DNA from 3 places in the Phyllobacterium sp. YR620 genome. Region 1 is predicted to be linked to each of the others. Evidence: predicted binding sites of a transcription regulator. Region 1 holds the regulator's gene; each other region holds the start of a gene.

Evidence for each region. The regulator LexA, encoded in region 1, represses DNA repair genes until DNA is damaged. The targets are predictions, from matches to a motif close to TGTTCNNNNTGTGTTCNG.
Region 2: the regulator LexA is predicted to act here: its motif matches at 7,786-7,803, upstream of dnaE (DNA polymerase III subunit alpha).
Region 3: the regulator LexA is predicted to act here: its motif matches at 8,642-8,659, upstream of recA (recombinase RecA).

What each region holds. Positions count from the first base shown of each region.
Region 1 is NZ_FNJP01000003.1:475,128-485,939, reverse strand. It holds gene BLR72_RS14130 (RHS repeat domain-containing protein) at 1-2,811, shown strand, start outside; gene lexA (transcriptional repressor LexA) at 2,977-3,696, shown strand; gene BLR72_RS14120 (ComEC/Rec2 family competence protein) at 3,690-5,993, opposite strand; gene gltX (glutamate--tRNA ligase) at 6,251-7,675, shown strand; gene gltA (citrate synthase) at 7,825-9,117, shown strand; gene BLR72_RS22620 (P-loop NTPase family protein) at 9,134-9,538, shown strand; gene lpxB (lipid-A-disaccharide synthase) at 9,756-10,812, opposite strand, start outside.
Region 2 is NZ_FNJP01000003.1:327,647-338,458, forward strand. It holds gene BLR72_RS13380 (biotin--[acetyl-CoA-carboxylase] ligase) at 1-755, shown strand, start outside; gene BLR72_RS13385 (ribonuclease J) at 778-2,451, shown strand; gene mce (methylmalonyl-CoA epimerase) at 2,462-2,866, shown strand; gene BLR72_RS13395 (DUF1467 family protein) at 2,866-3,135, shown strand; gene BLR72_RS22480 (hypothetical protein) at 3,154-3,300, opposite strand; gene BLR72_RS22485 (hypothetical protein) at 3,360-3,497, opposite strand; gene proS (proline--tRNA ligase) at 4,331-5,662, shown strand; gene BLR72_RS13420 (lipoprotein-releasing ABC transporter permease subunit) at 5,655-6,935, shown strand; gene BLR72_RS13425 (ABC transporter ATP-binding protein) at 6,936-7,619, shown strand; gene dnaE (DNA polymerase III subunit alpha) at 8,076-10,812, shown strand, end outside.
Region 3 is NZ_FNJP01000001.1:979,539-990,350, reverse strand. It holds gene BLR72_RS04610 (hypothetical protein) at 1-370, opposite strand, end outside; gene murI (glutamate racemase) at 539-1,405, opposite strand; gene BLR72_RS04600 (RNA methyltransferase) at 1,380-2,231, opposite strand; gene BLR72_RS04595 (NADP-dependent isocitrate dehydrogenase) at 2,420-3,634, shown strand; gene BLR72_RS04590 (YciI family protein) at 3,786-4,100, shown strand; gene alaS (alanine--tRNA ligase) at 4,513-7,176, opposite strand; gene recA (recombinase RecA) at 7,428-8,519, opposite strand; gene BLR72_RS04575 (carbohydrate kinase family protein) at 8,837-9,787, shown strand; gene BLR72_RS04570 (pseudouridine-5'-phosphate glycosidase) at 9,802-10,719, shown strand; gene BLR72_RS04565 (YiaD family glycine zipper/OmpA-like lipoprotein) at 10,712-10,812, opposite strand, start outside.

The DNA of each region.
Region 1 (10,812 bases):
AGCGCCGTCGACTTTCACCGCCAGATCAACATCCCCAATAATGACTGGTTCTATGTCGCGCTGGCCGACCTCACTGTCGGCAAGAATAGCGGCAGCGATCATATTGAGAGCGTGCGGCCGGGCGAATATGACGACATTTATACGAAGGGTCGCCTCGCCTTTTACGTGAAAGGCAAGATCAAGGGCAAATATCTGCTGACCGCCTCGGCCGACACAGGAGAAGACAGTCTCGATCATATGTTCCGTGGACTCGATGCCAAGGATCCGCGGCAATTGCTGCGGCGGCTCGACCCGAACGACTATTACCCGATCTATGGTGACGATTCCACGGCGATCGACGACGCTCCGACCAAGGGCAAATTTTACGTGCGGCTCGAGCGCGGCGACAGCCAGGTCCTGTGGGGGAGCTACAAGGCGATCATCCAGGGCACGGAGTTCATGCGCTCGGACCGAGCGCTCTACGGCGCGAGCGCTGCCTATCGCTCAGAGAAGACGACACCCTTCGGAGAGCGCAACAGCGAAGTGACGCTCTATGCGGCGCAACCGGATACGCTGCCGCAACGCGACGAATTCCTCGGGACCGGCGGCTCCGCCTATTTCATGCGCAGGCAGGACATAACGATCGGCTCCGAAACCGTGACGGTGGAAGTCCGCGATTCGACAACTGGACAGATCATCGAGCGGCGCACCTTGCGCTATGGCGAAGACTATTCGTTCGACTACCTGCAGGGCATGCTGATCCTGAAGCGGCCGCTTTCCTCTTCGACCGGCACGACGGGCCCGGTGCGTGAAGGCGCGCTCGGCGGCAACAAGGTCTATCTGGTATCGCAATACGAATACACGCCAATCGCCGGTGACCTTGACGGCTATGCCTATGGCGGACGGGCGCAGCATTGGTTCGACGACAAGGTTCGGGTCGGCATCACCGGCATGAACGAAAATACGGGCCTCGCCAACCAGAAGGCTTATGGCGCCGACATCAAGGTCCGCCATTCCGATACGACTTTCATCGAAGGCGAAATATCGCGGTCCGATGGACCGGGCTTCGGCACGTCCCGCTCCACCGATGGCGGGCTGACCCTGAGCGACGTGCAGACCACGGGCACGCGCGGCCGCCTGGCCACGGCGTGGCGCACACGGGCGCAACTCGACCTGGAAGACATCAGCAAGAGCGGCATGAAGGGCACGCTCGGCGGGTACTACCAGGAAAAGGACGCGGGCTTCTCCACCCTTTCGGAACAGGTTGCGGCGGATCAGCGGATCTGGGGACTCGCGGCAGATATCGATATCACGAAAGATTTGAGCCTCGACCTCACCTATGACGATTTCAAGGAAGGTGAAGCGACTAATGATTTCTACGATCAGGCGGTCGGCGGCAGGTCCAAGCGTAAGGGCGCTGCCGCAATCAGCAAGCAACTGAACGAATACTGGAAAGCCTCGTTCGGCGTCACCTATCTCGAACTCAGTAATCCGCTCGCAACAACTTCGAACAAGTCCGGCTATGACGGGTCGCGGCTCGATGCCGGCGCTCGTCTCGAATATGCACCCGATGCCGAACATACCTATTACGGCTTCGGACAAGGAACTTTGTCGCGATCCGGCGACATCGAGCGCGGCGACCGTCTTGGCGTCGGCGCCGAATATCAGCTCACCGAAAAGATCGGGCTAAACGGCGAAGTATCCTATGGCGCGACTGGGCTCGGCGCCCTCGCCGCCGTCACCTATGAGCCGACAGCGGAGGATAGTTACTATCTCGGCTACCGCCTCGACCCCGATCGCGCATTCGACCTTGACCGAACCTACGATCTCGACGGGACTGATTACGGCGCGATCGTCATCGGCGCGCGCCGCAAGCTCGACGACTATTGGTCGACCTATGCTGAGAATAATTACGACCTGTTCGGGAGGCGCAATTCGCTCGCCCAAACCTACGGTGTCGTGTACACGCCCGACGCCAAATGGACGGTCGATGGCGGGCTGGAGATCGGCACAGTCGAAGACGATACGATCGATCCCTCCACAAATCTCGAACGTTCCGATTTCGACCGCAAGGCGATCTCCCTGTCGGTCGGCTACAAGGACGAGGATCGCATTGCCGCGCGCATTCGCGGTGAGACTCGTTTTGAAGATTCCGACGATGATACCCGCGATCTCAACACCTACCTCTTCGCAACGGGCTTCAGCTGGAAGACGAACGATAGCTGGCGGCTGCTCGCCAATATCGATTCAGTTCTCTCGGACTCGAACGGTGATGGTTCGTTCAGGGATGGCGACTATGTCGAAGCCTCGCTCGGATATGCCTACCGTCCGATCACGAACGACCGGCTGAACGCTCTCCTCAAATATACCTGGCTTTACGATCTTCCGGGCGAGGATCAGGTCAGCGCGGTGACCGGCGACGAATACGGGCCAGCACAGCGCAGCAACATTCTTTCCGCCGATTTCACCTACGATCTCGTTCCCTGGCTGTCCGTCGGCGCGAAATACGGCTTCCGCTACGGTCAAGTGCGCGAGCGGCTTCAGGACGATCTCGACGCATTCTCCGATTGGCAGACTTCCTCAGCGCATCTCGGCATTGTTCGAACCGATTTTCACATCGTCAAGAAATGGGACGCCTTGCTGGAAGGGCGCGTCATGTACATGGCCGAGGCGGATACGACAGATCTTGGCGTGCTCACCGCCGTTTATCGCCACGTCGGCGACAACTTCAAGGTCGGCGTCGGCTATAATTTCGGCAATTTCTCCGACGATCTGCGCGACCTGACGCTCAACGACCGCGGTGTGTTCTTCAACGTCGTCGGCAAGTACTGACGCATGGGCGTTGTTCATCGCGCAGGTGCCGGCAACGGGCCAGATGCGCTATTTGGATATCGGCGCACTCCTTCTACACGACATATTAATACTTGTGGAACACAACTGGAACAGATAGTGTTTGTTCTGGTTTTGTTTTTCCGATTCCGTTTCGAAGGATCGCCGATGCTCACGCGTAAACAACACGAACTTCTGCTCTTTATCCATGAGCGCCTGAAGGAAACCGGCATCCCTCCATCCTTCGACGAGATGAAGGATGCATTGGACCTAGCGTCCAAATCGGGGATACATCGGCTGATAACAGCGCTCGAGGAACGAGGTTTCATTCGACGGCTTGCTAACCGTGCGCGGGCGCTGGAAGTCCTGCGCCTGCCGGATTCAATTGCGCCTGGTCTCAATGCGCAAAAGAAATTTTCGCCAAGCGTGATCGAGGGCAGCCTCGGCCGCAATGTCGCCCCCCCCCGCCCGCAGCCACGCGCTTCGGATGACGACGGTGCGCCGACGATCGTCAACATACCCGTCATGGGCCGGATCGCGGCCGGTGTACCAATCTCCGCCATCCAGAATCAGACGCACATGATTGGCCTGCCGCCGGACATGATCGGCAGTGGGGAGCATTATGCGCTGGAGGTCAAGGGCGATTCCATGATCGAGGCGGGCATCTTCGACGGCGACACGGTCGTCATCCGGCGCGGCGACACGGCCAATCCCGGCGAAATTGTGGTCGCGCTTGTCGATGACGAAGAGGCAACCTTGAAGCGCTTTCGGCGCAAAGGGGCATCGATTGCTCTCGAGGCCGCCAATCCGGCCTATGAGACGCGCATATTCGGGCCGGATCGGGTGCGCGTGCAGGGTAAGCTGGTCGGTTTGATCCGCCGTTACTGACGGATCGGGTTTTCCTGATCGTCTGCCGGTGGCTTGGTCTTTGCGGCACGCCGCTGCGGTTTTTGCTCCGCAAGATTGCGGGCGGTGCGGGAAAAAGCCCGATAGGCGTTCCATGGGCGCTGAGGGGAGCCCACGGCGTAGGTAATGTTTGCAGACTGGAGGCGTGCCTGCAATTGTTCTACAGCAAATGCAGCCGCATCTAGCCCGGACGGTGGATCGACCTTGTTGTCGCCGAACCTGATTTCTGCGGAACCGCGTAGCGCCAGGTCCTGCGCCGTAATTACAAGAACGTCCCCCGGCTCGCAGGTTGCTGTGGGACCGGTGAAGGCAAGGACGACGATATCGCCCTCGGCACAAGCAGTTGATTTTTTGGTCGGATCGTCCGTGTAGGCGACGATCAGGCCGCCGGCTTCCCTCGCCAGGCACACGCCGTCGGCGCACTCAAATTGTCCATCGGCCGGCGATGCGCCATTCTTTGCCGGCGTGAGCACTTGAATTGCGCCGTACCCCTGCTGCCAGTTATCGAGGGTGAAACGGCTTGCCGTTGCGCGGTTCACCGTCAGCGCGTCGTCGGGGGCGCTCAAGGCGACGAGCCTGCCCTCTTCGGCAATCACTATATCCGGCGGACGTGCAGAGCGGAGCGGCACTATGGCCAATGCCATTACTGCAAATCCAACGAGCCGCAGCCGCGTTGTCAGCAACATGAGGAGGACCAGTCCCGCGGTCATCAAAAGCAGGCTCGTTTGCGGCATTGATCCGAAATTGCCGCTCGGCGAATGCGCGCCAACCATCTTCGCGATCGCAATGACCCATTCGATGCCGCGTTCCATGACAGCAAACGGCAGCCAATCGAGATCAAATGGCATCGCAAGAACAGCAAGCACCGCAAACGGCATCACAAAGATCGAGACAACGGGCAGCGCCAGCGCGTTGCCCACAAGCCCAAGCGGCGCTGTGTTGTTGAAATGGTAGGCGGCGAAGATCGAGCTCGCCGTCCCGGCAACCAACGAAGTCATGGCGATAGCGCCGACATGGCTTGCCGCCATCATCGGCAAACGCAGAAGCAATCCCTCGCCTTTCGTTCGGTTTGACCTGTTCTTTCGGCGCGATCTCCAGCCGTAATATGCAATGAGCGCGCCTGTCGCCGAATATGACATCTGGAAACTCGGTCCGAGAATTTCATGCGGAAGCAGCGCTATCGTGATCAAAGCGCCGATGGCGAGATTGCGCATGGAGATTGCCGCGCGATCGGCCATCATGGCAATGAGCATCACCGCCAGCATCACGAAACTGCGCTGCGCAGCTACATCGGCGCCCGAGAGCAGGAGATAGAAGCCGGAACCGGCAAGGGCGACGAATGCCGCCAGTTTTTTCATTGGATAGCGGGCTGCAAAGCCGGGAAAGAGGGCCATGCTGGCGCGAAGCGAGCCGACGATGATGCCGGCCACCAGCGCCATGTGAAATCCGGAAATCGAAAGAATATGCGAAAGCCCGCTCAGTCGCATTGCGTCATTCGTCGCCTCGCTAATGCCGTCGCGCTGGCCGGTAATCAGCGAAGCCGCAATATCGCCGGGTTCCCCCTTGATGCGGGAAAGCACACGCTGCGTAAGTTGCTGGCGGATATTGGCGACCGTCTGCCAGGCTTGAGACGCAATCGCCTCATCGACCGGCGTTGCGGCGAGTTGAGGTTTACCAAGGAAAAACCCATTTGCGCCTACGCCCTTATAGTAATTATTGAACGCAAAATCGTAATTGCCGGGCCGTACCGGACCTCGCTGCGGACGCAGGTGGACGAGGCCCTGCAGTCCCGCGCCAATTTTCATTCCTGCCGGCACGGATCGCGCCGACACGACAACCCGTTGCGGCGAATAGCGGAGTGTCGGCCGCTCGGTTGCGATAATGTCGAGGGTGACGCGCCAGCCGCCTCTTGCGTCTCTAGCCATGGCCACGACGCGTCCGGTCAAACGGGTAGTAATGTCCGACCCAAGCATTTTCGTATCCGCGCGCATGGTTTCGAGCTTGCCGGCAACCATTCCCGCGACAACGGCAACTGCAAAGGCGAGCGCCAGTCTGGTCCTCGGACGGGAATGTGCGAGCTGCATCAGCCCGACAAGCAGGGTCAGCCCAAACAAAATGGCGCTCAGTCTTGGCTCGGCCGACGCGCCGAAATAGATGATGGCGCCGATGCCGCAACACACCGGGAGAAACAGAAACAGCGTGCCGCGCTCGATCTCCTGGCTAAAAAGCGTCGGCGTTGCGACGAAGGCGCGCCTTGTCGCCGCCATGGCGATCGCCATGGGTCGCCTACCCGCAGAGAGTTCAGTCCCTCGCGTTAGAACGCCTGTTTCTGTGCCTGGATAGGTCGCAACGGCGTTGCCAGTGTCCTGAACACTGAAAAAGAATAGCCGCTCATCGATTTTTGATCTGGTCTGCGGTTCCTCCATTTGCCCCCAAGCACCAATACCCTTGCACCTCAGCGGTGCTATGCTACATGAACGCCAGATCAATTCGATTGGACGTTCGGCTAATAGCGCGACGCGTCCCTGGAGCTCCCATGTCGTCCCCTGTCGTTACACGTTTTGCCCCATCCCCTACCGGCTACCTCCACATTGGCGGTGCCCGCACGGCACTGTTCAACTGGCTCTATGCAAAGCATACGGGCGGCAAGATGCTGCTGCGGATCGAGGATACGGATCGGGAACGTTCGTCAGATGCGGCGGTAACTGCCATCCTCGACGGCTTGACCTGGCTCGGCCTCGATTGGGATGGCGAGGCTGTATCCCAATACGCCCGCGCCGGTCGCCACCGCGAGGTCGCCGAGGAACTTGTTGCCAAGGGCAAAGCCTATTATTGCTACGCATCGCCGGCCGAGCTTGAAGAAATGCGCGAGAAAGCCCGCGCCGAAGGCCGGCCGCCGCGTTATGACGGACGCTGGCGCGACCGCGATCCCAAGGAAGCACCTGAGGGCATCAAGCCGGTCATTCGGGTCAAGGCGCCGCAGGAAGGCGAGACTGTCGTGCACGATCAAGTTCAGGGCGACGTGCGTTTTCCCAACAAGGATCTCGACGATTTCATCATCTTGCGCTCGGATGGCACGCCTACCTATATGCATGCTGTGGTCGTTGACGACCACGACATGGGCGTTACGCATATCATTCGCGGTGACGACCACCTGACCAACGCAGCGCGTCAGACCGTTATTTATAACGCCATGGGTTGGGATGTACCGGTTATGGGCCATATTCCACTCATTCACGGCGCGGATGGCGCCAAGCTTTCGAAACGCCACGGTGCGCTCGGGGTTGAGGCGTATCGCGCAATGGGCTACCTGCCCGCCGCACTGCGCAATTATCTCGTCCGCCTGGGCTGGAGCCACGGCGACGACGAGATCATGTCGGACGCACAGATGATCGAGTGGTTCGAGATATCGGACATTAATCGCGGCGCCTCGCGCTTCGATTTCCAGAAGCTCGAAGCAATTAACGGCCATTATATGCGCATCACGGACGATGCCGCGTTGGTCGAGGCCATGATCGCCATCCTGCCCGAGGTTGAGGGCGGCGAAGCACTTCTCGCCCGGCTCAACGATACGACCAGGCGGCAGCTCCTGGCGGCCATGCCCGGGCTCAAGGAGCGCGCAAAGACGCTCGTCGAACTCGCCGATAGCGCGAAATATCTTTTCGTTGAGCGTCCGCTGACGCTCGACGACAAGGCAGCGGCACTGCTGAATGACGAAGGTTTGGGCGTGCTGGCCGGCGTGTTGCCCGAGCTTGCTGCGGTCGATGACTGGACGGCGTCCGCGCTCGATGCCGCAGTGCGGGTCTATGCGGAAAAAACCGGGCTCAAACTCGGCAAAGTGGCACAGCCGCTGCGTGCCGCATTGACAGGAAGAGCAACGTCTCCGGGTGTTTTTGACGTGCTTGAGGTGCTCGGAAGGGACGAATCCCTCGGCCGGATCAAGGACCAGGTAAAAGGATGACAAGTGCGTCCTTCAGGCGCATTTTTGCATTGCAACATCGCGCCGTTTGAGTACGGTGTCGTGCCTGAGGAATTCACGATCTACGGCCTCGGTTGAGGCAAGTGCTTTTGCGCTGGATCAGCGCAAGCTGAAGCAAGAAAGGAACGGCAATGTCTGAAAACAACGTCAACATCGATCTAAATGGTCACCAGTTCTCAATGCCCGTGCGCAAGGGGACCATTGGACCGGATGTCGTGGACATTGGGACACTCTACAAGAACACGGGCGCGTTTACCTATGATCCCGGTTTCACGTCCACGGCGTCCTGCGAGTCGCAGATAACCTACATCGACGGCGATGAAGGCATCCTGCTGCACCGCGGCTATCCTATCGAGCAACTGGCCGAGCATGGCGATTTTCTCGAAGCCTGCTATCTGTTGCTTTACGGCGAACTGCCGACGAAGAGCCAGAAGGCCGATTTCGACTATCGCGTAACCCATCACACGATGGTGCACGAGCAGATGTCACGTTTCTTCAGTGGTTTTCGCCGCGACGCGCATCCCATGGCGGTCATGGTCGGCTGCGTCGGCGCGCTGTCCGCGTTCTATCACGACTCGACCGATATTTCCGATCCGCATCAGCGCATGGTCGCCTCAATCCGCATGATCGCCAAGATCCCGACCCTCGCTGCCATGGCCTATAAGTACCACATCGGCCAGCCATTCGTTTATCCGCGCAACAACCTCGATTTCGCGACGAACTTCCTGCACATGTGCTTTGCCGTGCCCTGTGAAGACTATGTGCCAAATCCGGTGCTTGCACGCGCGATGGACCGAATCTTCATTCTTCATGCGGATCATGAGCAAAACGCGTCGACGTCGACCGTCCGTCTCGCGGGCTCTTCCGGCGCAAACCCGTTTGCGTGTATCGCAGCAGGCATCGCCTGCCTGTGGGGTCCTGCCCATGGCGGCGCCAACGAAGCCGCACTAAACATGCTCGGCGAAATCGGCTCGGTCGACCGCATTCCGGAGTTTATCGCCCGCGCCAAGGACAAGAACGATCCGTTCCGCCTGATGGGATTTGGCCACCGGGTCTACAAGAACTACGATCCGCGCGCGAAGATCATGCAGCAGACCACCAAGGAAGTCCTTGGCGAACTCGGCATCAAGGACGATCCTCTGCTCGACGTTGCCATGGAGCTCGAGAAAATCGCGCTAACGGATGAATATTTCATCGAAAAGAAGCTTTATCCGAATGTCGACTTCTATTCGGGTATCACATTGAAGGCTCTCGGCTTCCCCACCACCATGTTCACCGTGCTCTTCGCTGTGGCACGTACGGTTGGCTGGATCGCCCAGTGGAAGGAAATGATCGAGGATCCGCACCAGAAGATCGGTCGTCCGCGCCAGCTCTACACCGGTGCGACACAGCGCGACTATGTCAGCGTCGAGAATCGCAAGTAATCTGCCTGCAGCCGTAATGAAAAAAGGGGCGCCGTTTGGCGCCCTTTTTGTTCCAACTACATTTTTCAATCGTTTTTTTCAAAAGCTATTAATAGAGGACCGCAGCATGAAGCGCGAATTGGTTGTTGGTTGTGCCGGTGCCGGTAAATCAACGGTGGCGAAGGAACTTGCGGAGATTACCGGACTTCCGCTGATCCACCCCGACCGCCACTATTGGTTGCCCGGATGGGAAGAGCCCAGCAGAGATCCCTGGAGGGTCATCGTAGAATCTCTGTCGGCTCAGCCGGAATGGATCATGGATGGGACTTACAGCGGCACGCTTCAGCAAAGGCTCGCTCGTGCCGATACGATTATTCACCTGGATTATCCTACTTGGTGTTGTCTCTGGCGCGTCATTCTGAAAAAACGGCCCGTGGCTTAGGAGAAATCCGGGGCAACGAACTTGGGCCTGGATGTCCTGAGCGCTTCGATTGGCAGTTTCTGCGCTATGTCATTAGGTACAGAAGAGATCATCGCGAACGCGATCTCGCACGAATGAGTGGATTTTCAGGTAAAGTTTACCGGTTTACGACGCCGTCAGCCCTTGCATCATTCGTTAAGCTTCAACGTGAACGTCTTTGCAGCGGCAAGCGTTCAGCTTAGCTGCGCTTTGCCATCTCAAGCACTTTTTGCGCAGCGATTTCGCCGGACGGGCGTTCGGTCTGCATCAGGCTCGCAATCTTGTCGAAACTTTCGAGCTGGGCGCTGCGACGATGGCCGGGAACCAGCAATTGTTCGAGCTGACGGGCCAGAGATCCAGCCCGAACGAACACGTTAAAGTATTCCGGCACGACCGGTGCATCTGCGATGATGTTCGGCAGAGCCGCGCTCCAGATGGTAATGCGCGGTGCCAGAAAGGTGCGCGCGAGCCAGTCCGGCCGGTAAGAGAGAACGGTCGGGATGCGGGCGAGCGCAAGCTCAAGCGACACGGTGCCGGACGCCGCAAGCGCGGCATCGGCGGCCGCAAAAGCATGCAGACGCTGTGCCTCACCGACGACTATGTCAGGCTGGATTTTCCACCCCGCTGTAAGCTCCCTGACAAGCGGCTCGATCTTCGGCAAAGTGGGCAGCGTTATCTTGATCTGGTTGCCGCGTTTGGCGAGAAGTTCGATGGCTTCTCCAAACGGCTCCGCAAGGCTCGTTACCTCGGACCGGCGCGATCCCGGCAAGACAACGAGAGTCTTTTCGGTGCGTTCGCCAAGCTGCGCTTCGCGCGAGCGGTTCTGCCGGGCAGCTTCAAGAAGCGGCGCGTGCGAAACGAGCCGATGGCCGACATAGGTCGCAGGCGGACCGTCAAGATCCTTCAAGGCCTCCACTTCGAAAGGCAGGATTGCAAGCACATGGTCGATATAGGATCGCATCGCCTTGGCCCGCTCCGGCCGCCAGGCCCAGACCGAGGGGCTTATGTAGTTGACGATAGGGATTGAAGGGTCGGCCGCCCTCACCTTGCGCGCTACTCGATGCGTGAAGTCGGGGCTGTCGATGATCACCAGGCAATCGGGTTTGGCGGCGACAATCGCATTGGCAAGTTGAGATATGCGCCGGATGAGTTGCGGCAGCTTCTTGACGATGGCACTCAAGCCTACAAGGGCGATTTCATGCTGGTCGAACAGGCTGTCGAGACCGAGCGCCGCAAGATGCTCGCCGCCAACGCCT
Region 2 (10,812 bases), 150 kb from region 1:
CGTTGGAGCGGGCACTTGCGGGTGACCCCGGAAAGCTCTGGATTGTTTCCAAGCAGCAGGAAAGCGGGCGCGGACGGCGCGGGCGGGCCTGGGCGACATCGCACGGCAACCTCGCGGCCTCGCTGCTGCTAACCGGCGCATTCGACCTGAAGGCCGCAGCGACGCTCGGTTTTGTCGCGGGCCTCGCATTGGCCGACGCACTGGACGCGGTCTGTCCATCGACTACCTTCTCGGTTGGCCTCGACGGTGCCGGCAATCACGGTTCTACCAACACACCGCTGCGTGTCGAGTTGAAATGGCCGAACGATCTGCTTGCAGGCGGGGCAAAACTCGCCGGTATCCTGCTCGAGTCCACCCAGCTTGAGGCCAATCGTTTCGCGATTGTCATTGGTATCGGTGTCAACGTCGTGGCATACCCTGACGACGTGCCTTATCCGGCAACGTCGCTTGCCCGCCTTGGGGCGGATTGTAATGCCGAAACACTGTTTCTGGCGCTGTCCGACGCCTGGCAGGAAAACAGCTGGGTTTGGAACGAGGGACGGGGACTTGCCGAAATTCGCAAGCGCTGGCTGGCACGTGCGGCCGGCCTCGGCAGCGAGGTCGCTGTGCGAGTCGACGGCGCGGTCCTGCGTGGTATATTCGAAACCATTGACGAAGATTGCCGTTTCGTCATTCGCGACAGCGAGGGCGAGCGCATAAAGATCGCCGCTGGTGATGTGCATTTTGGTGCGGTGGCGTCCGCAAGGGCTGAATAGAATTCGGCTATTAGGAGTATAGATGGCGAATTCCGATCAAGCTGAGCTTGTTTTCCTTCCACTCGGCGGTGTCGGTGAGATCGGAATGAACTTGGCCATGTATGGCTATGGCCCGGCGCATAAGCGCGAATGGGTGGTGGTCGATATGGGCGTCAGCTTTGCCGGCCCCGAACTTCCCGGCGCCGATCTCATTCTGCCAGACATCCGGTTCCTGCAGGCCGAACGCCAGAACCTCAAGGGTATCGTCATCACCCACGCCCATGAAGATCACTACGGGGCGTTGCTCGATCTGTGGCCGCTCCTCAATGTTCCGGTTTACGGCACTCCCTTCACCGCCGGGCTGCTCGAGGCCAAGCGTCATGCGGAGCCCGGCGCGCCGGACATTCCGGTAACGATCTATCGCGCCGGCGAGACATTCAATGTCGGCCCATTCGAGTTCGAGGCGCTGGCGGTCACCCATTCGATCCCCGAGCCGGTATCGCTCGCGATCAGGACACCGCTCGGCACGATCATCCACACTGGCGACTGGAAGATGGATCCGGAGCCATCAATGGGGCCGCTGATCAATGAAGCGCGCTTCCGCGCCATCGGCGATGAAGGCGTTCTCGCCATGATGTGCGATTCGACGAATGCGCTGCGCGAAGGCGAATCGCCTTCCGAGCGCGAGGTGGGTGAGAGCCTGCGCAATATTATCGAGAACGCGCGTGGCCGCGTCGCCATCACGACCTTTTCGTCGAATGTCGGCCGTATCCGCTCGATCGCCTTGGCCGCGCGCGATGCGGGAAGGCAGGTATTGGTGCTCGGCCGTTCAATGAAGCGCATGATCGATGTCGCCAGTGAGCTTGGATATCTCGACGATGTCTCTGAATTCCTGTCGGAAGACGATTACGGCTTCATTCCGCGCGAGAACATGGTGATTATCCTTACCGGCAGCCAGGGCGAACCGCGCGCAGCGCTGGCCAAGCTAGCCCGCGATGAAATGCGCAGCGTCGCGCTTTCGGCCGGCGATCTGGTGATCTATTCGTCCCGCACGATCCCCGGCAATGAAAAACCGATCATCGAGACCAAGAACCTTTTGATAGAGCAGGGCATCCAGATCATTTCGGATGACGACCAGCTCGTGCATGTTTCCGGGCATCCCCGTCGCAACGAGTTGCGGCGGATGTATGAGTGGGTACGTCCACGCATTCTCGTCCCGGTGCATGGCGAGGCCGCGCATCTCGTCGCCCAAGGTTCACTCGCTGCCATGGCCGGCATCCCGGAAGTGCCGCAGGTGCGCAATGGCGACATCTTGAGGCTCGCGCCGGGCAGGGCCGAGATCATCGACAAGGCGCCGTTCGGCCGGTTGGTCAAAGATGGCAAGCTCATTGGCGACGAGGAAGAGGTGGGTATCGTCGAACGCCGCAAGCTCGCCTATGTCGGGCATGTTGCCGTGTCGATGCTGCTCGACGACAACTACAACATCATTGAAGATCCGGAGATCGTGCCGGTGGGGCTGCCGGAAAGCGACGATGAGGGCGAACTGCTCGAGGACTTGCTCTACGATGCGGCAGTAAGCGCCGTTCAAAGCATTCCCCGTGAAAAGCGCAGGGATCTGGCGATGGTTCGCGAAGCAGTGCGCCGCGCGGTACGGGCGGCAACAAACGAGGTCTGGGGCAAGAAGCCGGTGGTTACCGTCTTCGTGACCCGCCCATAGGACAATCCTTATGCTGGGCCGTCTCAACCATATCGCCATTGCGGTGCCTGATCTGGCAGCAGCGTCGGCGACCTATCGCAACATGCTGGGCGCCAAGCCCACCGAGCCGCAGGTCCTCCCGGAACACGGCGTGACGGTGGTCTTCATCGATGTCGGCAACACGAAGATTGAGCTCCTCGAACCGCTCGGGGCTGATTCACCGATTGCTGCCTTCCTGGCCAAAAATTCCTCCGGAGGCATGCATCACGTCTGCTACGAAGTGGCCAATATCATTGCCGCCCGCGATCATTTAAAAAGTGAGGGCGCCCGTATACTTGGCGATGGAGAGCCCAAGATCGGCGCGCATGGCAAACCCGTTCTCTTCCTCCACCCGAAGGATTTCAACGGGACATTGATCGAACTGGAGCAAGAATAATGCCTATCGCGACGGCCATGGCAGTCTATTTCATCCTCTGGTGGCTGACATTGTTCACCATGCTGCCGATCGGCCTGCGCACGCAAGGCGACGAGGATGACGTGACGCTGGGCACGCCAGCCAGCGCCCCGCACAAGCATCGCATGGGCAGGGTCTTTCTTCTGACGACGATCATTTCGGCGGTGCTATTCGGAGCCTTCTACGTCGTGAACCAGGAATATGGCTTTGGCGTAGACAGTTTCCCGGTCTGGTTCCCGCAGGCAAAATAGAAATTCACGCCACTAACTTCAGTTTTGCTGGATCGAAACGCCACTTTCGCCGATTTTGAGCTCGACGGCGGGTTTGGTCTCTTCGCGATAAATGTAGATTCCCAATCCGATGACGGCAACGAGAAGTGCTCCGACGATCAGGTAAAGGCCATTGCGATTATTCAAGATCATTTCCTTTAATTGTGATGGAGAGACTAACTAGAGAAGTGAGAGGGCTTTGAATATTAGCCGTTGGTCTGATCCAGCGCGTGCGGCGCCGGTGTTCCGGGTTCATTGCTTCCTCTTAGGGGAAAGACTGCCAGCAGGCCGGCAAGAATGAGTAATGTCAGAAGCGCTGCAATGAACAGGGTCTGCAAGTTCATAACGGTCTCCAGTTTGCCCTATCAACCAGCGCGGCGGCGAAAAGTTCCGCGAGGCCCGGCTTTTGCGCTTCTTTAGGATTGTTACCGCGGAAAAGAATATTGATTCGCCGGCCCTTTCGCGTGAAACGGCGTCTGAAAATCCTGCCTCGCACCGATCTCCGGGAACGATCGATAAACGTAAACTGGCTAAGAACTTTGATTGGGCGTCGCGCGATCTGGCAAACAGCGGCAGCTCGAAATTGAAATCGGCCGAAGAGGTAGGCTAACAGAGCCGAAATGCAGCAACAAAAAGCGGCTGCTTAGAATTCGATTTCAGAACAGCAAGCAAGTACTTGAATCTGCGCTTAAGGACAAAAAAAATGCAAGGCTTTCACCTTGCATTTTAAGATCGCGTCCGACCTGATCCACTTGCGTGGCGGCTGCGTGTTATCGCGCCACAGGTCACATCCTCCCAAGACTTTGACCGCGTAGGAAAGCAGAATTTTTCTTACTTTCTCCTTATGCCGAAAAAAATAGCGGACTGCCTGCGAAATGTCACGAAAAATATTCGTTGCCATCACATTTTGCTTACATTTCCAGCAGGATCATGAATCTTCGATAAATCAGTAGCTTCTTCGCGCCTGCTTACGGGTTTCCAATCAGATGCGAAGCAGTTAAGTAAACTTTGCTGCTGGCTTGTCTTCTTTCGAACTACGAGAAACGCAGCGTGATTTTGATGGGTGCACGATTCCCTCCCAAAAATCGAACACGATTTATGGAGTTATGCGCTACCTTGCACTTGGTTTTGCCTGATTCTTAACGCACTCAGGCTGTATTCAATTTGGTGATCTTCAATGCGGCTTTCCCGGTACTTTTTGCCCATCCTCAAAGAAAACCCCAAGGAGGCGGAAATCGTCTCCCACCGGCTCATGTTGCGCGCCGGGCTGATTCGACAGGAGTCAGCCGGCATCTACGCATGGCTGCCTGCGGGTTTGAGAATTCTCAACAAGGTAAGCAATATCATCCGCGAGGAGCAGAACAGGTCCGGAGCTATCGAACTCCTGATGCCGACCCTTCAATCGGCCGATTTGTGGCGTGAAAGCGGTCGCTATGACGCCTACGGCGACGAGATGCTGCGCATCAAGGATCGCGGCGAACGCGATATGCTTTACGGGCCGACAAATGAGGAAATGATCACAGAGATCTTCCGCGCCTATGTGAAGTCTTACAAGGACTTGCCGCTCAATCTTTATCACATCCAGTGGAAATTCCGAGACGAGCGCCGTCCGCGTTTCGGCGTCATGCGCTCGCGTGAGTTTCTGATGAAGGACGCCTATTCGTTCGACCTTAACTTCGAGGCAGCGAAGGCAGCGTATAACCGCATGTTCGTCGCCTATTTGCGCACGTTCTCGCGCCTCGGTATCCAGGTCATACCCATGCGTGCCGATACGGGCCCCATCGGCGGTGAACTCAGCCACGAATTCATCATCCTTGCCGATACCGGCGAAAGCCAGGTCTTCTGCGATCGGGCTTATCTCGACCTGCCTGTACCGGGTCCCGATACGAATTTCGACAATGACGACGAAATCGCCGATATCGTAAAGCGCTGGACGACGCCCTATGCGGCGACCGACGAAATGCATGATGAGGCCGCCTGGGCCAAGGTCGGAGCTTCGGATCAGCTGGCCGCTCGCGGTATCGAGGTCGGTCACATCTTCCACTTCGGTACGAAATACTCCGAACCAATGGGCGCCAAGGTTAGCGGCCCCGATGGAAAGGATCATCTCGTATCGATGGGTTCCTATGGGATCGGCCCTTCGCGCGTCGTCGCTGCCATCATTGAAGCCTCGCACGACGAGAACGGCATCATCTGGCCGAAATCCGTAGCGCCGTTTGGCGCCGGCATCGTCAACATGAAGCCCGGCGACGCGGCTTGCGATGCGGTTTCTGCCAAGATTTACGAAGCTCTGACGAATGCCGGGCTCGATCCGCTGCTTGACGATACGGACGACCGTCCGGGCGCCAAGTTTGCGACCATGGATCTGATCGGTCTGCCGACGCAGATTATCGTCGGCCCGCGCGGCGTCGCTGCTGGCGAAGTCGAACTCAAGAATCGCGCAACGGGCGCCCGCGAGACGCTCAGCGTCGAATCGGCGATCAACAAGCTTGCAGGACCCCATGACTGAACAGACTGCGATGACCGGTTCCAAGCCGTTCTCCGCCTATGAGCGGATGATCGCCTGGCGTTATCTTCGGGCGCGGCGCAAGGAAACCTTCATTTCGGTGATTGCCGGGTTTTCGTTCACCGGGATAATGCTGGGCGTTGCGACACTCATCATTGTCATGGCCGTGATGAACGGTTTTCGCAGCGAACTGCTGACCCGCATCCTTGGTATCAACGGCCATCTGATCATGCAGCCGATCGACCGGCCGCTCGATGATTACGATGCGGTAATCAAGCGTGTTGACGGCGTCTCCGGCGTATCCTTTGCCATACCCGTTGTTGAGGGCCAGGTGCTTGCCAAGGGCACTGTCGGCGCAGGCACGGGCGCTCTGGTGCGCGGCTTGCGCGAGGAGGATATCGCCAAGCTCAAGCTCGTTGCGACGAATGTGCGGCAGGGGACCTTCGAGGGGTTCAATACGGCAGGCGGGGTCGCCATTGGCACGCGCATGGCCGAGAATCTCGGCCTCGGCCTCGGTGACCGTCTCACATTGATTTCTCCCGATGGCGACGTGACCCCGCTCGGCATGGCGCCGCGCGTCAAATCCTATCCGGTCACCGCCATCTTCGAGATCGGCATGTCGGAATATGATGCTTCGATCGTCATCATGCCGCTCGAGGAAGCGCAGCTCTATTTCAACCAGGAAGGCAAAGTTCAGTCGCTCGAAATCTTCGCCGACAATCCCGACAATATCGATGCGCTGAAGAAGCCGGTCGAGGATGCTGCGCAGCGGGCGCTCATGCTAACCGACTGGCGTCAACGCAACCAGACCTTCTTCTCCGCGCTTCAAGTCGAGCGCAACGTAATGTTCATGATCCTGACGCTGATCGTGCTCGTCGCAGCACTCAACATCATCTCCGGCCTGATCATGCTGGTGAAGGACAAGGGGCATGACATCGCCATTCTCAGAACGATGGGAGCGACGCGCAATTCGATCCTGCGCATCTTCCTGATGACCGGCGCCGCCATCGGTGTGACCGGCACGCTCGCAGGCGTCGTGCTTGGCGTGGTCGTTTGCCTTAACGTCGAGCGGATTCGGGAATTCTTCTCCTGGCTGTCCGGAACCACCCTGTTCAATCCGGAACTCTATTTTCTCAGCACGCTTCCGGCCAAGATGGACTTCAACGAGACGTTTTCGGTCATTCTCATGGCGCTGGTTCTATCGTTCCTTGCAACCCTTTTTCCCGCATGGCGCGCAGCCAAGCTCGATCCAGTTGAAGCCCTGAGGTACGAATAAATGGCAGCCGGTCCCATTCTTCAACTGACGGGCGTCGGCCGTCGGTACAATGAGATCGACCGCGAATTGGTGATCCTCAACGACGCAAATTTCGCGCTGGGCAAGGGCGAGATGGTGGCGCTTGTCGCACCGTCGGGCGCCGGCAAGTCGACACTGCTTCATACGGCCGGCCTTCTGGAGCGGCCTGACAGTGGCGATGTGATTCTTTCCGGAAGGTCATGCGGCACGCTTTCTGATGAAGAACGTACGGCAATCCGCCGCAATGATATCGGCTTCGTCTACCAGTTTCATCATCTTCTGCCCGAATTTTCCGCACTTGAAAACGTGATGATGCCGCAGATGATCCGTGGCATGAAGCCGGGCATAGCGGCTGAGCGGGCGCAGCAACTCCTCGATTACATGAAGGTCGGGGCCAGGGCTTCGCATCGGCCGAGCGAACTTTCGGGCGGCGAGCAGCAGCGTGTGGCGATTGCACGTGCGGTCGCTAACGCGCCGCTGGTGCTCCTGGCTGACGAGCCCACCGGCAATCTCGATCCTGTTACCTCGTCCTATGTGTTTGAAGCTCTGGAGGCGCTCGTTCGCCAATCCGGGCTTTCGGCGATGATCGCGACTCACAATTTCGATCTCGCCCGCCGCATGGACCGGCGCGTGACCCTGAAGGACGGCAAGATCACCGATCTTTGATCCCCCGGGGATTTTCGGGGGCCTGATAGTCGCGTCCAAAATGAAGCGCGCGGTCAAATAATCCTGTTCAAATGCGCTTCGCTGCGGACATCGTTCATCTTCTCTTAAGATTTTGCAAACCATAGCGCCAACCCGCACTCTGGCTGGCTTGACTTCAGAACAAAAAAAGAACAAAACATATACATAGAGACAACGAAGAAGGGTTTTACCGATGAGCGAACTTTTCCAGGACGTCATGTCATTCGTTACTGTCAGCCTTTTCATTGCCACTTTCGCAATGTGGGTCAGCGTTATCTGAAAAGCTGAGATCGCGCGGCAGAGCGTCAGCCCGCGCGATCTTGCTCTATCCACTGTTGTGGTCGGGCAAGACCCCAATACGGGTGGACACCGTGTGGCGCTTGTTCGACTATGCCGCAGCGGTGAATCAGTTCTCCGTTCAATATCCGGAGACGACAATTGGCAGACGGGCAGGGCAATAGCGGCGGCAAGGCAAATGCGCAGGCGCTGCGATTCGTCCACCTGAGGGTTCACTCCGCCTATTCGCTGCTCGAAGGCGCATTGCAGGTTCCCAAGGTCATCGATCTTGCGGTTGCCAGCAAGTTTCCGGCGCTGGCAATCACCGATACGAACAACCTCTTCGGCGCACTCGAGTTTGCGCAGAAGGGTTCGAAAGCAGGATTGCAGCCTATCATCGGTTGCCAGCTCGACATTGCTTTCCACGACCAGGCCGAAGAAAGCCGGAGCGCCAATCGGCGCGAGGCGCTTGGTCTTGCCCCGCTCGTACTGATCGCTGCCACCGAGGCGGGCTATGCCAATCTCGTTCGCCTCGTGAGCCGTGCCTACCTTGATTCACCTGCTGGCGATCCAATTCACATCGCGGCGGACTGGCTTCCCGGCAGAGCCGACGGCATCATTGCCTTGACGGGTGGACCGGAGGGGCCGATCGCCAAAGCGATCAAGGACGACCGCAGTGACCGGGCCCGCCAGCGCCTGAGCCTGTTGCGGTCGCAGTTCGGGGATAGGCTCTACGTCGAATTACAGCGACATGCGGGGTACGATCGTGCTCTGGAGGCAGCGCAGGTCGAACTGGCCTATGAGCTGGAATTGCCGCTTGTAGCGACGAACGATGTGTTCTTTTCAAAAAGCGAAGACTACGAGGCGCACGATGCGCTGCTTGCCATTGCCTCGGGTTCGCTCCTTTCCATCGACGACCGGCGCCGCCTCACGTCGGACCACTATCTGAAAAGCGAAGCGGAGATGGTAGCGCTCTTCGCCGATCTGCCGGAGGCAATCGAAAGCAGCGTCGAGATAGCGCAGCGTTGCTCCTATTATCCAGAGAAACGCGCGCCGATCCTGCCGCGCTTTACCGGCGAAAGCGATGATCCCGATGCGGCGCTCCAGGCGGAGGCCGATGAACTCGCCCGGCAGGCGCGGGAGGGGCTTGCCCAGCGTATCCAGCAACAGGGCCTGGCTGACGGCCATACGCCACAGCAATATGCAGAACGGCTTGAACACGAGATTTCGATCATCACCCGGATGAAATATCCGGGCTACTTTCTCATCGTTTCTGACTTCATTAAATGGGCAAAGGCCCACGACATTCCGGTCGGGCCAGGTCGCGGCTCGGGTGCAGGTTCGCTCGTCGCCTATGCGCTGACGATCACCGACGTCGATCCGTTGCGCTTCTCGCTGCTGTTCGAGCGCTTTCTCAATCCCGATCGTGTATCAATGCCGGACTTTGACATCGATTTCTGCCAGGAGAGGCGCGATGAAGTCATCCGCTATGTCCAGGGCAAGTATGGCCGTGATCAGGTGGCGCAGATTATCACGTTCGGCACCCTGCAGGCCCGCGCCGTCCTGCGCGATGTCGGGCGCGTTCTCGAAATGCCCTATGGCCAGGTTGACCGCCTGACCAAGATGGTTCCGGCCAATCCCGCCAATCCGGTTACGCTGTCGAAAGCCATCGAGGATGAGCCGCGTCTTCGCGAGGAGCGCGACAAGGAGCCAGTGGTCGAGCGGCTGCTCGATATTTCGCTCAAGCTTGAAGGCCTTTATCGCCACGCCTCTACTCACGCAGCCGGCATCGTCATCGGCGACCGGCCGCTGTCCGAACTCGTGCCGATGTACCGCGATCCGCGTTCGGACATGCCGGTCACCCAGTTCAACATGAAGATGGTGGAAGAAGCTGGACTGGTGAAGTTCGACTTCCTCGGCCTTAAGACCCTGACCGTGCTGCAAACAGCGGTCAACCTCGTCAAGCGGCGCGGGATCGCGGTCGACCTTTCCAATCTGCCGCTCGATGACAAACTGACCTACGAGATGCTCTCGCGCGGCGAGACGGTTGGCGTGTTCCAGGTGGAAAGTACCGGCATGCGCAAGGCGCTGATCGGTATGCGGCCGGACCGGATCGAAGATATCATCGCGCTCGTCGCGCTCTATCGCCCGGGCCCGATGGAGAATATCCCGACCTATAACGCCCGCAAGAACGGCGACGAGGAGATGGCGTCGATCCATCCAAAGATCGACCATCTCGTCAAGGAAACGCAAGGCGTCATCATCTACCAGGAACAGGTGATGCAGATCGCGCAGGAACTGTCCGGCTATTCGCTGAGCGAAGCCGATTCTTTGCGCCGCGCCATGGGCAAGAAGATTCGCGCTGAAATGGACATGCAGCGCGTGCGCTTCGTCGATGGCGCGGTCGAGCGCGGCGTGACCAAGCCGCAGGCCAATTTTATCTTCGATCTTCTTGCGAAATTTGCCGATTACGGCTTCAACAAGTCGCATGCGGCGGCCTATGCGATCGTGTCGTTCCAGACCGCCTATATGAAGGCGCATTATCCGGTCGAATTCCTCGCCGCGTCGATGACCTACGACATGTCGAATACCGACAAGCTCAATGACTTCCGGCGAGAAGCTGTTCGGCTGGGTATCGAAGTGGTGACGCCCTCGGTCAACACATCCTATCGCCTGTTCGAAGTCGGCGAGAACCGGATCTATTATTCGCTCGCGGCCATAAAGGGCGTCGGCGAGGCGGCCGTCGACCATATCGTCGAAAAACGTGGCGCGACGCCCTATGCCAGCCTCGAGGATTTCTGCGAGCGCATCGACCCGCGCGTCGTCAACCGGCGCGTATTCGAAAGTCTCATCAATGCCGGCGCCTTCGATTGTTTCGGTCGCGAGCGCCCCGCCATGA
Region 3 (10,812 bases), on a different contig from region 1:
CAACGCTCGGCTCTACAGTCCGCGCCACGGGGGAGCGGGCATCCATGAACGATTGGATTTCGTTGAGACCGACCGTATCGCCATTGCCTCGGCTGATTTCATCAAAGTGGTCGGCGATGAAGCCCCAACCGGCATCCTTTGCCTGTTGCGCGGTCAAGCGGCCCGAGGGGCCGGCCGCCGCCTCGAACTGCCTCTTCAACCGCTGATCGAGTTCCTTCTGAATGTTCTGCGGCGTCATCGGCGTACGCACCGTGCCAGGCGGATCGGGCGGGGGGAAGCCCAGCTTCTCACCCGCACTCGCAGGCGACAAGAATAGGGTGCCGGCGGCAATTGCCAGCATCATCCCCGATAGAAGTTCGACAAATCGCATAAAATACTCCCAGTCCAATGCAATAGATGGGGCGGTATTGTACCGCCCAAATGGTATCACCAATGGCAACTCGATAAAATGCGAGCCTAGGAGCGCGGTCGCGCGGGGTCAATTATTCGAAAGTTCAACACGCCCGTTTTTTCAACGCCACGCAAAATGGCCTATGCTTTAGGCGAAAGTGGCGGAGTTGCCGTCCGAAACCAATTGCAGTCCAAGATTGGTATCGAGACCGAACCCTTGCATCAGGCGGCGCGTGGAGAAATCTGGATTGCCCGATGTGAACATGGCAAAATCGTCGCCGTGTTCGGGTTCTTCGCCGGTACCGTTGACTTTGAGCAATGAAAGACCACGGCGAGCAATGGCCTCGGCGGGATCGAGCCAGTCGACCGGCCAGGGAGCGAGCCGGCGAAAGACGTTGGCGAGGAAAGGATAATGGGTGCAAGCGAGGACGACGATGTCCGTACGCTTGCCGTCCCGTTCGTAGAAGCAGGGGGCAATCTCCTGCCTGATTTCGGCATCGTCGACGAATTCCCCGCGAATATGGGCTTCGGCCAGGCGGGCGAGGCTCTGGCTGCCGACAAGACGCACATGGCATTGCGAGGCAAACGACTGGATGAGGTCGCGTGTATAGGCGCGCCGGACCGTACCGGGTGTTGCAAGAACGCTGACGAGGCCCGAAGAAGTCCGCTCGGCGGCTGGCTTGATGGCCGGTACCGTGCCGACAAACGGGACGCCCGGATAGGCTCTGCGCAGATCGTCGAGCACGAGCGTCGATGCCGTATTGCAGGCTATGATTGCGATTTCGGGGTCGTATTTCCCGATCAATCCACCGAAGAGCTCAACGATGCGCTCGCATAAGGCCGCCTCCTCCCAATCGCCGTAGGGAAAGCCGGCATCATCCGCGATATAGACGAAGCGCCGGTCTGGCATCAGAACTCTCGCCTCGCGCAGAACGGTGAGGCCGCCAATGCCGCTGTCGAAGACAAGGATCGGTCGGTCTGCGACCCGCTCATTCATCGTCGGTCGGCCTTTCATTAGCCGGCTCATCGATTGGCTTTGCCCGCTTACGCCCTTCCGGCGCTCCGGCGCCGCGCGGCGTATCGGGGCTGAAGAAGTCGAGAGAGACAAGGACGCCGCGCAGGAGCTTCAGCTCCGAATCCGAAAAACCCGGCCGGGTAAGAACGCCGCGCAGATTATTGACCATGATTTCCTTGCGGGCCATCGGCCGGAAATATCCCCTGGCCTGCAGCGCTTCTTCCAGATGATTGAAGAAGCCCTGCAATTGATCCTTTGGCGCCGGCGCAAGCTCAGGGCCGCGAAAGGCGGTATCGGTATGTTTCTCGAGGCCGGATTTCATCCATTCATAGGACATGAGCAGGACCGCCTGGGCAATGTTGAGTGACGAGAACGCCGGATTGACCGGAAACGTCACCAACTCATCGGCAAGGCTGACTTCGTCATTATTGAGGCCGATGCGCTCGCGCCCGAAAAGAATTCCGGTTCGCTCGCCGCTGTTGAAGCGCTGGCGCAGCACGACGCCCGCCTCCACCGGCCCCCGCACCTGCTTGAATGCATCGCGCTCGCGCGCCGTCGTCGCATAGACGAAATTCAGATCCTTGATGGCGGATGGCAGATCCTCGAAAACCTGCGCCGCATCAATGATGTGGTCCGCCCTGCTCGCCGCGGAGCGCGCCTTCTCGTTGGGAAATTCCTCGCGCGGCTTGACGAGCCGCAGTTCCGCCAGGCCAAAATTGGCCATGGCGCGCGCCACCATGCCGATGTTCTCGGGCAATTGCGGTTCAACGAGAATAATTGCCGGGCCTTCGGCAATAAGCGTGCGTTGTCTATCTGTACCGGCCATCTCTTGTTCCTGCTGATATTGCCGCCGTCATAACGCGCGATCTTTTGATGGGCAATCCTGCCTTAAAATAACGGCATGGCTGGTCGGCAGCTTTGCGTTCGGCGATCCCGATGCTATAGGGGCGCGAACCCTCACTGAAAACCGATGCTGACATTCCCACACCCCAGCAAAATAGAGGCTGACTATCCATGGCAAAGATCAAGGTTGCAAATCCGGTCGTCGAGCTTGACGGCGACGAGATGACCCGCATCATCTGGCAATATATCAAGGAAAAGCTGATCCATCCTTACCTGGATATCGATCTGAAATATTACGACCTCGGGATCGAGCACCGTGATGCCACTAATGATCAGGTGACGATCGATGCGGCCAATGCCATCAAGGAGTATGGTGTCGGCGTCAAGTGCGCGACGATCACGCCGGATGAGCAGCGAGTCGAGGAATTCGGCCTGAAGAAGATGTGGAAATCGCCCAACGGCACGATCCGCAACATTCTCGGCGGCGTCATCTTCCGCGAGCCGATTATTGCCAAGAACGTTCCGCGCCTCGTTCCGGGCTGGACGCAGCCGATCATCGTCGGCCGTCATGCCTTCGGCGACCAGTACCGCGCGACCGACTTCAAGTTCCCGGGCAAGGGCAAGCTGACGATCAAGTTCGTTGGCGATGACGGCCAGACGATCGAGCACGAAGTATATGACGCGCCCGGCGCCGGTGTTGCCATGGCGATGTACAATCTCGATGAATCGATCCGTGATTTCGCCCACGCTTCGTTCAACTATGCCTATAATCGCGGCGTTCCCTGCTATCTGTCGACCAAGAACACCATCCTCAAGGCCTATGACGGCCGCTTCAAGGACATCTTCCAGGAAGTTTACGAGGCAGAGTTCAAGGCGAAGTTTGCCGAAAAGAAGATCTTCTACGAGCATCGCCTGATCGACGACATGGTTGCTTCCGCGCTGAAGTGGTCCGGCGGCTATGTCTGGGCCTGCAAGAACTATGACGGCGACGTGCAGTCCGATATCGTCGCGCAGGGCTTCGGCTCGCTCGGCCTGATGACTTCGGTTCTGATGACGCCGGATGGCAAGACGGTCGAAGCGGAAGCTGCCCACGGCACCGTGACCCGCCACTATCGCCAGCACCAGAAGGGTGAAGAAACATCGACCAACTCGATCGCTTCGATCTTTGCCTGGACGCGCGGCCTTGCGCATCGCGCCAAGCTCGATGGTAATGCCGAGCTCGAGCGCTTCAGCCACACGCTGGAGAAGGTCTGCGTCGACACAGTCGAAGCCGGTTACATGACCAAGGACCTCGCACTCCTGATCGGCCCGGATCAGCCCTGGCTGTCGACCACAGGCTTCCTCGACAAGATCAATGAAAACCTGTCAAAGGCGATGGCTGCCTGAGCCATCTGAAAGCATCAATGCTAAGAGCTCCGGTGAAAACCGGAGCTCTTTTTGTTGTGCGCTTCGCGAATGAGCGATGCGAAAATGGCGCGCCAAAAAGCGCTGTTTTGGGTATTATGCGTGATGCTATGATCACCCGAGGGGACCGAAGATGAGCAAGCAGCAGTTCTTTTTCCGCCTGATCCCGCCACGCCCGACCTTTGCGGACGACATGGACGATGACGAGCAAGAGCTGATGCGCCAGCACGCAAGCTATGTGCAGGAATGTTTCAACGAGGGCTTTGTCCTTGCCTATGGCCCGGTGCATGAGCCCGACGGCAGCTTCGGGCTCGCTCTTCTTGAGGTAAATGATCATGCGGAAGCGGTCCGCTTCGGCGACAACGACCCGACCGTACTCGCCGGCCTCAACAGCTATACGATAGCGCCCATGCATATCGCGGCTGCACAGGCTCCGCGCGAGGAGTAAGCGCGGCGCCAGCTTTCGTTGCCTGAACCCGCTTCCCCGGCCCCGACCCCGTTTTGCCGAGGTGGAGTAGCTGTCGCTGCGGCACATGTCAGAGCGGCAGTAAAGGTCGGAGCGGCAGCAACCTCAGCGAACCTGCTCTTTTGCTCCAGCAATGGAAGTGCCGCTCCGGAAACAAACAACAAATAATAAAACTTCAACCGGCCAATATCAGTCGGCCGATTCCGCAATAGTCACTGTAGTTTTAGTGCTTATACTAATCCAAAAACTTAATAACCCAAATACTATTTAAGAATTACATCACGCATCGCGTGAAGGAGCAAGATCATTTTAACGCAGTACTATTGACAATAAGTATAATACGCATAGCGGCGAGTTGGCCCGGTCATACAGCAGCATGACCGGGCATGCGAACCTAGGCGCCGAGCGCCTGGCGGACGGCCGAAATCGCGTCTTCGGCTTTTGCGCCATCCGGGCCGCCGGCCTGGGCCATGTCGGGCCGGCCGCCGCCGCCCGCGCCGCCAAGAGCGGCGGACGCAATGCGGACGAGATCGACGGCGCTGTACTTGCCGATCAAATCCTCGGTGACCCCGACAACCGCGCTCGCCTTGCCATCTTCGGAGACGCCGACGAAGGTGACGACTCCCGAGCCGACGCTCTTCTTGGCATCATCGGCGAGCGGCTTCAGGTCGCGCGGATTGACGCCGCTCACCACCTTGCCGATGAAGCCGACACCGTTGACCGTCTCCAGCGCGCCGCCTGCGGCTCCGGAAGAACCGCCGCCAAGAGCCAATTGCTTGCGGGCTTCGGTAAGCTCGCGTTCGAGCTTGCGGCGTTCATCGACCAGCGCCGTCACCCGGGCCAGCGCATCGGCCGGCGTCGCCTTCAGAACCGACGCGATCGCCTTGACGCGGTCGTCCTGCTCCTCGAGATAGCGCCGCGCAGCTTCTCCGGTCAGCGCCTCGAGGCGGCGCACGCCAGCAGCAACAGCGCCTTCAGAGACCACGCGAATGAGCCCGATATCACCGGTCGCGCGTACATGCGTGCCGCCGCAAAGCTCGGTGGAATAGCTTTTTCCGGCCTTCTCGCCCTGCACTGCCGTGCCCATGGAGACGACGCGAACCTCATCGCCGTATTTTTCACCGAAGAGCGCCATAGCGCCTTCGGCAATCGCATCGTCGACTGCCATGAGGCGCGTCGATACCGGCGCGTTCTGCAACACGATCTCATTGGCAATGTCTTCGATTGCCGCGAGTTCCTTGTCGGAAATCGGCTTCGGGTGCGAAAAATCGAAACGCAGCCGGTCGGGGGCAACAAGCGAGCCCTTCTGGGCAACATGGGTTCCGAGCGTTTCGCGCAGCGCCTCATGCAACAGGTGGGTTGCCGAATGGTTGGAGCGGATACGGGTGCGGCGCGCCTTGTCGACGATAAGTTCGACCGGTGCACCGACCTTTGCCGTTCCCTTCGTCACCTTGCCGATATGGACGAAGACGCCGTCATTCTTCTTCTGCGTATCGCTGATCTCGATGACAAGGCCGTCGCCGGTGATCGTTCCGGTATCGCCCTGCTGTCCGCCGGATTCGCCATAGAAAGGCGTCTGGTTGACAACGACTGCCACAGCATCGCCTTCGCCCGCCGTTTCGACGCTGGCACCGTTCTCAACGAGAGCGGTTATGACGCCTTCAGCCTGCTCGGTCTCATAACCGAGAAATTCGGTGGCACCGACCTTGTCGCGAACCGAGAACCATACGGTTTCGGTCGCCGCATCGCCGGAACCCGCCCAGCTCGCGCGCGCCTCGGCTTTTTGCCTTTCCATGGCCGCGTCGAAGGCTTCCGTGTCGACGCCGATGCCGCGCTGGCGCAGCGCATCCTGCGTCAGGTCGAGCGGGAAACCATAGGTGTCGTAAAGCTTGAACGCGGTCTCGCCATCGAGCTTGTCGCCCTCGCCGAGGGATTCGGTCGCTTCGCCGAGGAGGCCCAGCCCGCGATCGAGGGTCTTGCGGAAGCGCTTTTCTTCAAGCTTGAGTGTTTCCGAGATCAGCGCTTCGGCGCGCACGAGTTCGGGATAGGCCTGGCCCATTTCGCGCACCAGCGCCGGCAGCAGCCGCCACATCAGAGGCTCGCGTGCGCCAAGGAGCTGCGCATGACGCATGGCGCGGCGCATGATGCGGCGCAGCACATAGCCACGACCCTCGTTCGACGGCAACACGCCATCAGCGATAAGGAAGCTTGAGGAGCGCAGGTGATCGGCAATAACCCGGTGGCTGGCGCGGAACTTGCCCTCGGCCTTTACTCCCGTTGCCTCCTCGGATGCGTGGATCAGCGTCTGGAACAGATCGATGTCGTAATTGTCGTGCTTGCCCTGAAGCACAGCGGCAAGGCGCTCGAGCCCCATTCCGGTATCGATCGACGGGCGCGGCAGATCGATGCGCTGCTCTTTCGTCACCTGCTCGAACTGCATGAAGACGAGGTTCCAGATTTCGATGAAACGGTCGCCGTCCTCATCGGCGCTCCCGGGAGGGCCGCCCCAGATTTCAGAACCGTGATCGTAGAAGATTTCCGAGCACGGGCCGCACGGACCCGTATCGCCCATCGCCCAGAAATTATCACTCGTGGCGATGCGGATGATTTTCTCTTCCGGAAGCCCGGCGATCTTCTTCCAGAAACCGGCCGCTGCATCATCGGTGTGGTAGACGGTTACCGTCAGCTTGTCCTTTGGAAGCCCGAACTCCCTGGTGATAAGGTTCCACGCAAGCGAGATCGCCTCTTCCTTAAAGTAATCGCCAAAGGAAAAATTGCCGAGCATTTCAAAGAAGGTATGGTGACGCGCCGTATAGCCGACATTGTCGAGGTCATTGTGCTTGCCGCCGGCGCGCACGCATTTCTGCGATGTCGTCGCCCGATTATAGGGACGGTGCTCGATGCCGGTGAAAACATTCTTGAACTGCACCATGCCCGCATTGGTGAACATCAGCGTCGGGTCATTGCGCGGCACGAGCGGGCTCGACGCCACGATCGAATGGCCGTTCTTCTTGAAATAGTTCAGAAATGTCGACCGGATCTCGTTGACGCCACTCATGCTGCTTGCCTTCTGACTTCTTATATCCAAATGGAATTAGCCCCATTCTGTGCGAAGGAGCGGAACGAAACGCTTGTAGCGACAGGGCTGCGTGCTGTCCAGAAAATCCCTATTGCCGCGAGGTGCGACCGGCCAGGGAATTGGCCAAGCCAAAGCGCGACCGGCCAGGGAATTGGCGACGGCAAAATGCCAAGACCCGCAGCCGTCACCGGCCGCGGGTCTCAAATCCTCAGTCAATATCTGGAGGCGGCTCAGCCTTCGGCGGCGTCGGGTTCGTCATCCTCTACTTCCCCAACATTCTTGTCGAGCATCTGCTCGGCAATGAGACCGGCATTCTGACGCAACGCCAGTTCGATCTCATTGGCTATTTCCGGATTCTCCTTCAGGAACAGTTTCGCGTTGTCGCGGCCCTGGCCGAGGCGCTGCGAATTATAGGAGAACCATGAACCAGATTTTTCGACAATGCCGGCCTTGACGCCAAGATCGACCAACTCGCCCGTCTTGGAGACGCCCTCGCCATACATGATGTCGAACTCGACCTGCTTGAAGGGCGGCGCCAGCTTGTTCTTGACGACCTTGACGCGGGTTTGATTGCCAACGACCTCGTCGCGCTCTTTCAGCGATCCGATGCGGCGGATATCGAGGCGAACAGATGCATAGAACTTCAGCGCATTGCCGCCCGTCGTCGTTTCTGGCGAACCAAACATCACACCGATTTTCATGCGGATCTGGTTGATGAAGATGACCATGCAATTGGAACGGGAAATCGATGCGGTAAGCTTGCGCAGCGCCTGGCTCATCAGACGGGCCTGCAGACCCGGCAGGGAATCGCCCATCTCGCCCTCGATTTCCGCCCGCGGCGTCAGCGCCGCAACGGAATCGACGACGAGAACGTCGATGGCGCCGGATCGCACCAGCGTATCGGTAATTTCAAGCGCTTGCTCGCCCGTATCCGGCTGCGAGATCAGAAGGTTCTCAAGATCAACGCCAAGCTTGCGGGCATATACGGGGTCGAGCGCGTGCTCGGCGTCGACAAAGGCGCAAATGCCGCCCTTCTTCTGGGCTTCGGCGATCGTATGCAGGGCAAGCGTGGTCTTGCCTGAGCTTTCAGGCCCGTAAATTTCGACGATGCGGCCTTTCGGCAATCCGCCGACGCCAAGGGCAATATCGAGCGACAGCGAGCCGGTCGGAACCGTTTCGATCTCCACAACCTGCTCGTTGCGGCCAAGCCGCATGATCGAGCCCTTTCCAAAGGCCCTCTCGATCTGGGACAATGCCGCATCCAGCGCTTTCGTTTTATCCACCGAATTACCCTCAACCAACCGCAATGAATTTTGAGCCATGTTACACTACCCCTGTGTTATGCATGAAGTCCGGATGTCGCTTCTGATGAACTTATTTGTATCTGTTTTGTTCTCATTTTGCAATAGACATAAGTGATTGAAATAAATGCATAACTTTAAAATGTTCGTAAAATGTTCTTGTAGGGGCGCGACATGCTGTCAGGCAAGCTTTCCGCTAGTTCCAGGCGTTGCCGGACAAACCGAAGTTGCGAAAATCGAATCGGCCGGATTATTGCGCCTGTCCGACCGACACTTTAGAGAAGTAGCGCAACGCCAGCCCTTCAATCCGTGGTTTTAAATCGGACAAGCAATCACCTATGACGTCAGGCAACAAACCGCTGCTCTTTGCTGTTGGCGGCGCCCATCTCGACCGGCGCGGCCAAAGCACCGTACCGTTTGTGCCCGGTGCTTCAAACCCCGGTATCATGCGCGAAGAGCCGGGCGGCGGTGTCTTCAATGCGTTAAGGCTGGCGATGCAGCGCGGCATCGCAGCTGAACTCCTGTCCATACGCGGCGGCGACCGTATCGGCGAGACGATTAGCGCAGCGATCGAGTCAGCCGGCATCATCGATAGCTCCGTCGTCTTCATGGATCGGGCGACGCCGAGCTATACGGCAATCCTCGACGAACATGGCGATGTCGTCGCCGCAATCGCCGACATGGCGCTTTATGAAGTCGCGCTCCCCCGGCAACTGCGCCGGCGGAAGGTGCGCGATGCCGTGGCAGCGGCCGACGCCATATTTTGTGATGCCAACCTTCCGGCCGATGCGCTGGAAAGGCTTGCGGGCCTTGCGGAACATCGGCCGATCTATGCCCTGGCGATATCCCCGGCAAAGGCGGTGCGCCTACGCACGATCCTTGGCAATCTCAACTGCCTTTTCATGAACCGCCGTGAAGCATTGGCCCTGACAGGCCTTGGCCAATCGGCGGAGCTAAAGGAAATCTGCGCAGCGTTGCGCGCGGCGGGCCTTCAAGTCGCCGTCATCAGCAATGGCGCCGGTCCCACCCTCGCCTACCATAACGATCTAGCCTATACACTCGAACCGCCTGGCGTCGACGGGATTGCTGATGTGACCGGCGCAGGTGACGCGCTTGCCGGCGGAACGATTGCCGGGCTGATGCAAGGTGTCGCGTTTCACGAGGCAGTCCGTCAAGGTATGACCGCGTCGATGCTGACATTGAAGACACATTCCGCCAGCCCGATCTTTACCCCCGAGGAATTCGACGCAGCGCTTTCCTTGATACCCGATGCGACCCTGCTGCGTTGATCAAAGGAGCCGACATGACCCTCAATCCCTTTACCGATATTGCCCCCGAGGTCGAGCAGGCACTTGATGCGGGCAAGCCGGTTGTCGCGCTGGAAAGCACAATCATCACTCATGGCATGCCCTATCCCGACAACAGCCGCATGGCCGCGGATGTCGAGGCCATCATCGCGGAAGAAGGCGCTGTTCCAGCGACGATTGCCATTGTCGACGGCCGGCTTAAGATCGGGCTCTCCGCCGATGAACGTGAAGCGCTCGCGCAGGTGAAGGGCGCCATGAAGCTGTCGCGCGCCGACCTTGCCTTCGCGCTTGCCGAAGGACGCACTGGTGGCACGACGGTTGCAGCCACCATGCTTGCCGCGCACCTTGCTGGCATCAAGGTTTTTGCCACGGGCGGCATCGGCGGCGTGCACAAGGGCGCAGAATTGAGTTTCGATATATCGGCCGACCTTGAAGAACTCGGTCGAACCCCGGTCATCGTCGTCTCGGCCGGGGCCAAGGCCATTCTCGATATCGAAAAGACGCTGGAAGTGCTTGAAACCAAGGGCGTTCCTGTCGTCGTCCATGGCGCCGATGTGCTTCCCGCCTTCTGGTCGCGCCAATCGCCGATCAAGGCGCCGCTGCGGCTCGACTCAGCCGAGGCAATCGCCGGGTTTCAGCGGGCACGCGAAGCCATCGGCGTCAACGGCGGCATGCTGATCGCCAATCCCATTCCGGCAGCGGACGAAATTCCAGCGGAGAGAATGGCGGGCTATATCAGCGAGGCGATCGCCCGCGCCACGAAAGATGGCGTCACCGGCAAGGCCGTGACGCCATATCTGCTTTCCGAAATTCTCGACATCACCAAGGGTGAGAGCCTCAAGGCGAACATCGCACTCGTCGAGAACAATGCGCGCCTTGCCGCGAAAATCGCCGTGGCGCTCGCTATCAGGTAAGCGGCGCGATCTGGATTTCGACGCGGCGGTTCTGGGCGCGCCCGGCTTCGGTCGCGTTGGTTGCCACCGGCTGCGAGGGGCCGAAGCCGCGTA